Linked DNA regions of Thiocapsa rosea. The protein of the gene in region 2 interacts with the protein of the main gene of each other region in a pairwise test. Links are inferred from orthologs where the notes say so. Each region holds a gene or a part of one and is shown on either strand. Other genes may lie near its edges.

What was found. The genes of interacting proteins can lie anywhere in the genome.
Region 1: the proteins of rpe (region 2) and BDD21_RS14150 interact in binary tests that used the Escherichia coli proteins (3 or more experiments, as listed by UniProt). The link is inferred for Thiocapsa rosea from one-to-one orthologs.

What each region holds. Positions count from the first base shown.
Region 1 is NZ_RBXL01000001.1:3,158,455-3,162,695, reverse strand. The notes cover bases 458-3,403. They hold BDD21_RS14150 (adenosine kinase), read right to left. Parts: upstream 2,454-3,403; coding sequence 1,461-2,453; downstream 458-1,460. Other genes in these bases: BDD21_RS14145 (DNA internalization-related competence protein ComEC/Rec2), read right to left, coding at 2,690-3,403; BDD21_RS14155 (hypothetical protein), read right to left, coding at 458-1,290. Outside these bases: more of BDD21_RS14155, read right to left, coding at 358-457; more of BDD21_RS14145, read right to left, coding at 3,404-4,241. UniProt on the Escherichia coli protein: Catalyzes the ATP-dependent phosphorylation of fructoselysine to fructoselysine 6-phosphate. Functions in a fructoselysine degradation pathway that allows E.coli to grow on fructoselysine or psicoselysine.
Region 2 is NZ_RBXL01000001.1:1,226,928-1,231,220, forward strand. Bases 374-3,371 are described here. They hold rpe (ribulose-phosphate 3-epimerase), read right to left. Parts: upstream 2,216-3,371; coding sequence 1,532-2,215; downstream 374-1,531. Other genes in these bases: trpE (anthranilate synthase component I), read right to left, coding at 374-387; BDD21_RS05700 (phosphoglycolate phosphatase), read right to left, coding at 721-1,389; djlA (co-chaperone DjlA), read right to left, coding at 3,108-3,371. In the rest of the region: more of trpE, read right to left, coding at 1-373; more of djlA, read right to left, coding at 3,372-3,929; BDD21_RS05715 (energy-coupling factor ABC transporter permease), read right to left, coding at 3,943-4,293. UniProt on the Escherichia coli protein: Catalyzes the reversible epimerization of D-ribulose 5-phosphate to D-xylulose 5-phosphate.

The sequences.
Region 1 (4,241 bases), 1.9 Mb from region 2 along the record:
GTCCGTCTTGAACAAACCGTCGCAGAGTTTTTCGTTGTCGTTGTCGTTGTCGTTGTCGTGCGGAATCCGATTACGATTACGATTACGACAACGACAACGAGAACATCGACAAGCGTGGGAACGGTACTCTTTTGTCGAGGTGTTTGACGTGTTTTCGAACCCTTCCTAAACCGCGCCCGGTGCAGTATGCGTCGTTTGTTGGATTGGCGTGGCCGCGCCGGCTCCGACGAGCGTCGGCGTGGGCGCGGTTTAAAATATTGAAAAATATTGAATGTTTAAACCGCGTCTCACCGAGATCGAGGACATCTCCGAAGCCAAACGCAACATGAAAATGACGCATGTCGCTCTGGGCGCGGTTTAACAGGTAGACGGGCAAACACCCCGGTCGCGAGCGAAGGCTTCCGACAGGCGGGCGGAGTCGAGCATGCGCACAAAATCCTCGGGCGGGAACAAGACCCAACCGCGAAAATCAGGGCTCAATGGCCCGGTGCACTCGCATGGCGGGGCGTCGTCGGCGAGATCCACCAGCCATAGTCCGCGCTGACCGGTCAGACCGAATGGGTTTTCCAAGCGGGTTTCGACCGCCCAAGTGCGCAGCCCCTGCAGGTGATCCCGGATCGCGGTCACGAAAACTTGCGCGATGAGTCCGAGCAAAAGGACCTCTTTGTATCTCAGCTCGATCGACTTCACACCCTGATGTGCGACGTCGAGACCGGCCTCCCTCGAACCCTCGGGCGCTCGCAGATACCTGGTGCTCACGACGAGCCGCACCGACAGGGCATGAAGATCGCGCCAAGATCCGGCGGGAAGCGGGATCTGCAGGCGCGCGGCATGTCGGATCTGATGCTGAAAGAAATGGAACAGGTTACGGACCGCCCAGGCGTTCAAATCGGCGTCCGGAGCGCGTTGGCGATCTGCGGCCTGCTCGATGGCCGCCGCAAGGTTGCGGAACATCAGCCGATAGAGACGCCCCTCGAATAGCGATCCGGGTCCGCCGGTTCGCGCGCCCGTCTCCTCGCCGAGGTGCTCGCAGGCATCCAGCAAGGGTGTCTTCCAGGCATGCAGGATTCGCAGTCGTGCGGCGGCGTCCAAATCGCACGCCAGCAAGGCTTCCAGCATCTCGGTCAGCTTCGCGGGTGAGATCCGCGCCCCGACCGACGGCAGGGTCGCCAGCACGCTGCTCGCAGACTCGAGATGACCCGACGAGACAGGCTCGCCGACCGCGATAGACAGGGTCATCCCCGACGGCAAACCGGGCGCGGGTCGAGCAGCGGTCTTCAAGGTCATCATTCCAAATCCGCGGGTCGATGACGAACCGCCGCGGATCTCTCGATCGACAGGTCCGCGGATAACCCTCCCCTGGAGCAAGTTCGTACGCTGAGCAGGATCCTTTAGCCGAATGCTAGCCCCGACCGACCGACTCGAACTGCCGACCGCTCCGCAGATTCAAAAAGGACCGATCAGCTGTCGAACCGTCTCAAGATCGCTTGCGTCTCGTCGGCGGAGATCCTCGGGCCGAGACTCGTCACCAGCTTCGCCGAAGCCGCGGAAGCGAGATTGCCTGCCCGCGCGTAATCCCAGCCTTGCCCGAGACCGTAGAGGAAGGCGCCCGCGAACATGTCCCCCGCACCGACCGTGTCCACGGCCTTGACCTTGATCGGCGCGATCTCGATCAGGCGCTCGCCGTCCCAGACCAAAGCACCGTCCGGCCCGCGCGTGATGGCGAAGGTCCGGCTGATGCCCTTGAGATACTCCACCGCGACACCGAGGTCCTCGCTGCCGGCCATGCCCATCGCCTCGAACGCGTTGGCGAAGAGCAGATCCACCCCGGAGCCGATCATCTCGAGTAGGCCGGACTTGAAGAACTTCACCATGTTCGGATCGGACAACGAGATGGCGGTCTTCACCCCCGCCGCGTCGGCGATCCCCTTCGCGATGATGGACGCCTCCCGAGCAGCATCCGAGGTCACCAGATAGCCCTCCGTGTAGAACCACTCCGAATCGCGCAGCGCGTCCTCGACCAGCTCCCCGACGGACAGGGCGCCGCTGACCCCCAGGAAGGTGCACATGGTGCGATCGCTGTCCGGCGTGACCAGGACGACGCAACGCCCGGTGTGTCCCTCGTCCTTGCGGGTGTGGTTGTTGGTGTCGACACCGCCTCGGACCAGATCGTCCATGTAGAAATGACCCAGCTCGTCGTCGGCCACCTTGCAGGAGTAGAAGGCTTTCCCGCCGAGCTGGCTGAGCGCAATGACCGAGTTCGCGGCCGATCCGCCCGACCCGCGACGCGGTTGGTGATGCTTGAGATGCGACATAATGGCCGATTGCTGCGCCTCGTCGACCAGGGTCATGACACCCTTGTCGATCCCCAGGATGCCGAGATCCGTCGCGTCCACCTCGTATTCCATATCCACCAACGCGTTGCCGATGCCGTAGACCTGATATTTCGCCATGTATCCCTCGTCTCCTCGCCGAAAAGGCGTCAGTGTATAACCGATCCGGATGAATCGCTTGCTGCCAATCAGTGAACCTCGGCACCCGGGGGCCAGCTCGAAATGACTCTCACGGAGACGCGGAGGGCACGGAGAATCCGAGATCTGTCCTTCGTGCGCTCCGCGTCTCCGTGGCTCCGTGAGAGGTTTCGGAAACCGGCTTCGTCGGCATCCGCGAACACAGGTCTCGACGCGGCTCAGTTGTTCGGGTATCCGTCCGCGCGATGGGTCCAGAATCGGCCGGCGCGCTCGCGCCATGTCCGGGGACCTTCGATGGTGCCGTCCAGCCCGAGCCGCAGCTCGATGGCGCCGACGAGACCCGTGTCGAGTGCCGGGATGCCGCGCGCCGAGACCCGCTCGCGCACCTCGGCGACGGGGAAGCCGAAATGGTTGGCGTACCCCGCGGCGTAGAGGACAAGCCCGGGCGCGACCGCGTCCAAAAACTCCGGATGCGTCGAGGTCGCGCTGCCGTGGTGACCGGCGACGAGCACATCGCTGGCGAGCGCATCCCCCCAGTCGCGGGCCAGGCGGCGCTCGACCCTGGCCTGGATGTCGCCGGTGAGGAGGATCGAGCGCCCCCCGGTCTCCATACGCAGCACGCAGGAGGCGTCGTTGCCGCGGAGCTCTGCATCGGGCGGGTGGATGAACCGAAACGTCACACCGGACCAGTCCCAGCCCTCCCCTGTCCGGCAGGGCACGACACCCGGCACACCCAGACGCGCCGGCTCTCCGCTGTCGATCCGATCGATCGGGACCCGTTTGGCCAAACCGGCCAGACCACCGGCGTGATCGCGGTCGGCATGGCTGACGACCAGACGCTCGATCCGGCGCACCCCTTGTGCCGCCAGAAAGGGCACAATCACCGCGCTGCCCGTATCGAAGCCGCTCGGAAACCCGGGACCCGTATCGTAGACGAGCGTGCCCTCGCGGGTGCGCACCACGGCGGACAGGCCAAGGCCGACGTCCAGCAGCGTAAACCACGCCTCGCCGTCGCTCGGCTGGGGTGTGCGCAGGACGAACATCGGAACCACGAGCAGCAGACCGAGCCAGCGCCCCGGAAGTCCGCGCGGCGCGAGCATCAGCGCAGCACCGGCGCCTGCGGCCAGCCAGACCCAGAGCGAACGCTCGGGCAGCATCATCGCGGCCCATGGTAAGGCCGCGATCCAGGCAAGCCCGTCCAGACACCACCCGAGCAGATGCGCTGTCCACTGCAACGGCCACCCGGAGACCGCGCCGAGTCCGGGAACGAGGCTCAGCAGACTGGTGACCAAAACCAGCGGTAGCAGGATCAGACTGAAGAGCGGCACGGCCACCAGATTCACCGGCGGCGCAATGAGCGAGGCCCGCCCGAAGAGCAGAAACAGCAGCGGCAAGAGACCGATCCCGACGGCCCACTGGGCGCGACCCCAGCGCGTCCACAGATCGCGGCTCGGCAGACGGTGGCCGAGACTGAACAAGAGCACCGCCACGGCGCCGAACGACAGCCAGAAACCGGGCGACAAAACAGCCCCCGGATCAACCAGCAGCACCCCGACCAGAGCGATGACGAGGGCATGGTAGGGTCGAAGCGTCCGCTGCCAGAGGAGCGCCGCGAAGACCACGGCGATCATGACGAGCGCGCGTTGGGTCGAGACCGCGAAGCCCGCCAATCCCGCATAGCCGAGCGCGGCGATCATCCCGCCGACCGCCGCCGCGCGCGGTGCGGCAAACGCGGCCGTGAGACCGGCACTGCGCGACCAAAGCCAGCGC
Region 2 (4,293 bases):
GCGAATGGTGTCGTAGCCGAAATAGCCGACCAGACCGCCGGTAAAGCGCGGCAGGCAGGCCAGGTCCGCAACCTTGAAACGCTGCTGGTAGGCGTCGATCCAGGCCAGCGGATCGGCCGTCTCGACGGACTCGATGACCGCGCCGTCACGCTCGACGCGGATCTCGTGGCCGCTCACCCGCAGCAGGGTGCGACAGGGCAGGCCGATAATGGAATAACGCCCCCACTTCTCCCCGCCCTGCACGGATTCGAGCAGGTAGGAGTAAGGCCCCTCGGCGAGCTTGAGATAGACGCTGAGCGGCGTGTCGAGGTCGGCAAGGACCTCGCGCAGAATCGGAATACGGTTGTGGCCCTGGTCGGCGAGGGCGCTAAAGGCAGCGGGGGTCATCGGGGTCTCCGAGCAATGGGATTCAAGGCAGGTCGGAACGCGGTCTCAACCTCGCCATCGCCACCCGTTCATCGCTCGCATCGTCCCAGTTTTCATAGAGTGGTTAGTGGTTAGTGGTTAGTGGTTAGTGGAGCGGTGCAGAGATTCCGAGACCGTACGAGATCATTTTCGTTGTCGTTGTCGTTGTCGTCATCGACCATCGATACGATGACGATGACGATGACGATGACGACAACGACAACGAACAGTCTCGACACATCTGTCGTACTGCACTGGAGCAGTCTGGAGGATGGGTTTCGCTTTCGCTCTACCCATCCTACGCGCTCGAAAATATTACGCGGCCAGAAATTGCTTGAGCTCGACCATGGAGTCGATCACCGCGTCGGGCTTGGCCTCGCGGATATCATGACCGTGGTTGTAACCGTAACTCATGCAGATGATCCCGAAGCCCGCAGCGCGCGCGGCCTTCACGTCGCTCACCGAGTCGCCGATCATGAGCGCGTCTGCAGGCTCGACACCGAAGTGTTGTGCCGCGTGCAACAACGGCATGGGATCCGGCTTCTTCTTGGGTAGCGTATCACCACTCACCACAAGGCCGAAATTCTCGCGGATCCCCAGATCACGCAGCAATGGCTCGGTAAACTGAGCCGCCTTGTTGGTCACGCAACCGAGCTGATAACCCGCCCCCTTCATGAAGGAGATGCCCTCGATCACGCCCGGATAGAGCACCGAGCGCTTGGAGGTGTTCTCCGCATAGAGCTCCAGAAAGATCGGGAGCGCCGCCTCGAAATCCGCCTCGTCCGGCTCGCCGTCGAGCTGTCCGATCAACGCCCGGCGCACCAGACGCTCGACGCCGTTCCCGACCCAATTCCGCACGGCCGCTTCCCCGTGGGGCGGACGACCGAGCCGCGCCATCATGGCGTCGACACAAAAGGTCAGATCCGGGACGCTGTCCACCAGCGTGCCATCCACATCGATCAGGATCATCTTCGGTCGCAGCATGCGGTCACAGCTCCAGACTCAGCAACACAATCGGACACACCATTCAGGCCCTTTATCACCTGAACCGCGTCGACTCGAATCGCGACGGGAAGTATAGCCGCATCGACCAAACCCCCACCCCGACCTCAGCCCCGGACGCGGTTCAGCGATCCATCTGCTCGCGCATCTCACGAATAATGCTGTCGTAGCGATGCGGATCGCTGTCACGGCCCTTGCCGAAGATCCCGGAGCCGGAGACGAAGGTGTCCGCGCCAGCCGCTTTGATCTCGCCGATGTTGTCCGCCTTCACGCCGCCGTCGACCTCGAGCCGAATGTCGAGCCCGGAGGCGTCGATCATCTTGCGCGCGGCGCGCAGCTTGTCCATCGTCGCCGGGATGAAGCTCTGTCCGCCGAAGCCGGGGTTCACCGACATCAGCAAGATCATGTCGATCTTGTCCATCACATAATCGAGATAGCTCAGCGATGTGGCCGGGTTGAAGACCAGACCGGCCTTACAGCCCTCGCTGCGGATCAACTGGAGGGTGCGGTCGATGTGCTCGCTCGCCTCCGGATGGAAGGTGATGTAGGTCGCGCCCGCGGCGGCAAAGTCCGGGATGATCCGATCGACCGGCTTCACCATCAGATGCACGTCGATCGGCGCGGTCACGCCGTGCTTGCGCAGCGCCTCGCAAACCAGAGGGCCGATGGTCAGGTTCGGCACGTAATGGTTGTCCATCACGTCGAAATGGACGATGTCCGCCCCGGCGGCGAGCACATTGTCGACCTCCTCGCCGAGCCGGGCGAAATCCGCCGAGAGGATGGACGGTGCGATCAGATCAGGCGTCATGCTGGTGTCCCCTAAGATCTCGCTTACCGCGGCACACGCGCCTCGGCCCGGATCCATTTTGATGTTGAAAGTGACCGGGTGGCCGCGGGTGGTTACCCACCCGCGGCTCCCACAGATCCGGACGTGCGGGACTACCGCATCCGGCTCCTCGGTTGAGCGCTCGCTGCACGACAACTGTCGCACACCCGATGGACCATTCAGCCCATGTCGCGATCTCCTGTCGTTCTGTTCAGATGGTCAGGTGACTCGATGTTCACGCCATCGTCCCTTCAGAAGGTGTCTCAACCGATCGGCCGCTTCCCTCCCATGGGTCCGCTCGGGTGCGTTCCCCACGCTCAACGGTACTATCAGCCGACTCTGACTGCTCAGTCGCCATCGCGCCGCACTTCGTTGCCTTCGCTTGGCGCTACCTTGCCGTCGGTCCTGTTCGCTCCCGTCGGCCGGACCAGCGCCGTCGGGCCGGGGCGGCTTCTTACGCGGTGCCCGCGCCGCGTCTCGGGCAAGGAGCAACTGAGCGCTCCCAGGTTCCTGGACGACCCGTGCGTACATGCCCTGCTCTTAGACCCCGGCGGAGTCTCGACATCAGGCCGTTACGATGCCGAAACTGTTGCCTTCCGGTGTTCCGAATACGTCGGCTCCGCTGAACTCAGTAACGGGGCTCCATCACACGGCCTGCACGCCCCCTGTGTACGCTTCGCAGGCGGGATCGCTCCCGCACCACACAACACTCGGTTCCGGTGGATGGCCACTCCTTACCGGCTCGGGACTTGCACCCGGTGGGTCGCAAAAAGGAGTTTCCGATTGGCTTATCCGTTCGCTATCTTCCTCTCCTTCCAGGCTTTGCCTGGCGCAACGGAACTCTAACCTAAGCGGGCCGGATTTTCACTCGGCACTAGGCCGCCCGCGCCTCCGTGATGGTCTCGTAGGCACGCCGGATCTCCTGCGTCTTCAGCGAAGCCATGCGCATCGCCTCCTCCGGCAGACCCTTCGCCATCAGCTTGTCCGGGTGATGTTGACTCATCAGGCGCCGATACGCCGTCTTGATCTCCGCATCGCTCGCCTTGGGGCCGACCCCCAGGGTCGCGTAGGCGCTGACGAGCGGCGCCGGTCTTGACGCTGACGAGGATCTGCCGCGGCCGGCCTGCCCAGTCGCACCGGCATACATCCGCTGCTGCAGCACCAAAAGGTTCTCGAGCTGCCGATAGGCGAAGGCCGAGACGTTGAGCCCGCGCCGAATGGTCTCGAGCGCGCGCCGCTGGTCCGGCGTCGGGGCGCCGTCCACATAGGCGGTCAGGAGCTGCACCTCGAGGAACAGGTGAATCAAGGTCCCTTGACCCGTGCAGACGGCCTTCAACGCAGCGATGGCGCCCGCCAGATCGAAGTCGGACGATTTACCTTGGTTGAAAAGATCGATCGCCACGCGGCGCTGGTCGGTACCCAAAGACATCCGATCCATCACGGAACGCGCCAAGGCGACCTCGGCCTCGCTGACACGCCCGTCGGCCTTGGCGACATGGCCCATCACCAAGAAGGTCGTCTCGAAGAAACGCGCCTGGACCCGTGCCCGTTGCGCACCCGTCAAGGCGGGTCGCCGCGGACCGCCGATCCAGCCCCGATCCACGCCCTGACCCAAGGCCGCGCCGAATACCGCGCCGACCGGACCTCCCACGACCAGACCGATCGCGCCGCCGACGGCTGTGCCGACCCAACCCATGTCGAAAACTCCCTTATTTGCCTTTTAGATACTGCTCATCGCTGAAGGAGTAGACCCACTGCGGCTTGAACGCAACCAGCACGGCCAAGATCCAGCCGTTCAGGAAGGCCTCCGGCATGAACATCAAAGGAAAGAAGGGTAGCACCGTTTCGCTGAGATCCGCGAAGCTGTAAGCGCCGCTGACTACCAACAACCAAGCGGCCAGATAGCCGGTCATCACCCCCACCAGACCCGCGGTCAAGAACCCGTTCACCAGCACATAGACGAAAAACTGCTTGGGCAGATACCAGCGGATCAGGATCAAGGCGACCTGGGTCAGGGTCGCCGGCACGACACCCGTGAGGAGGGCATTCATCGCGAACCC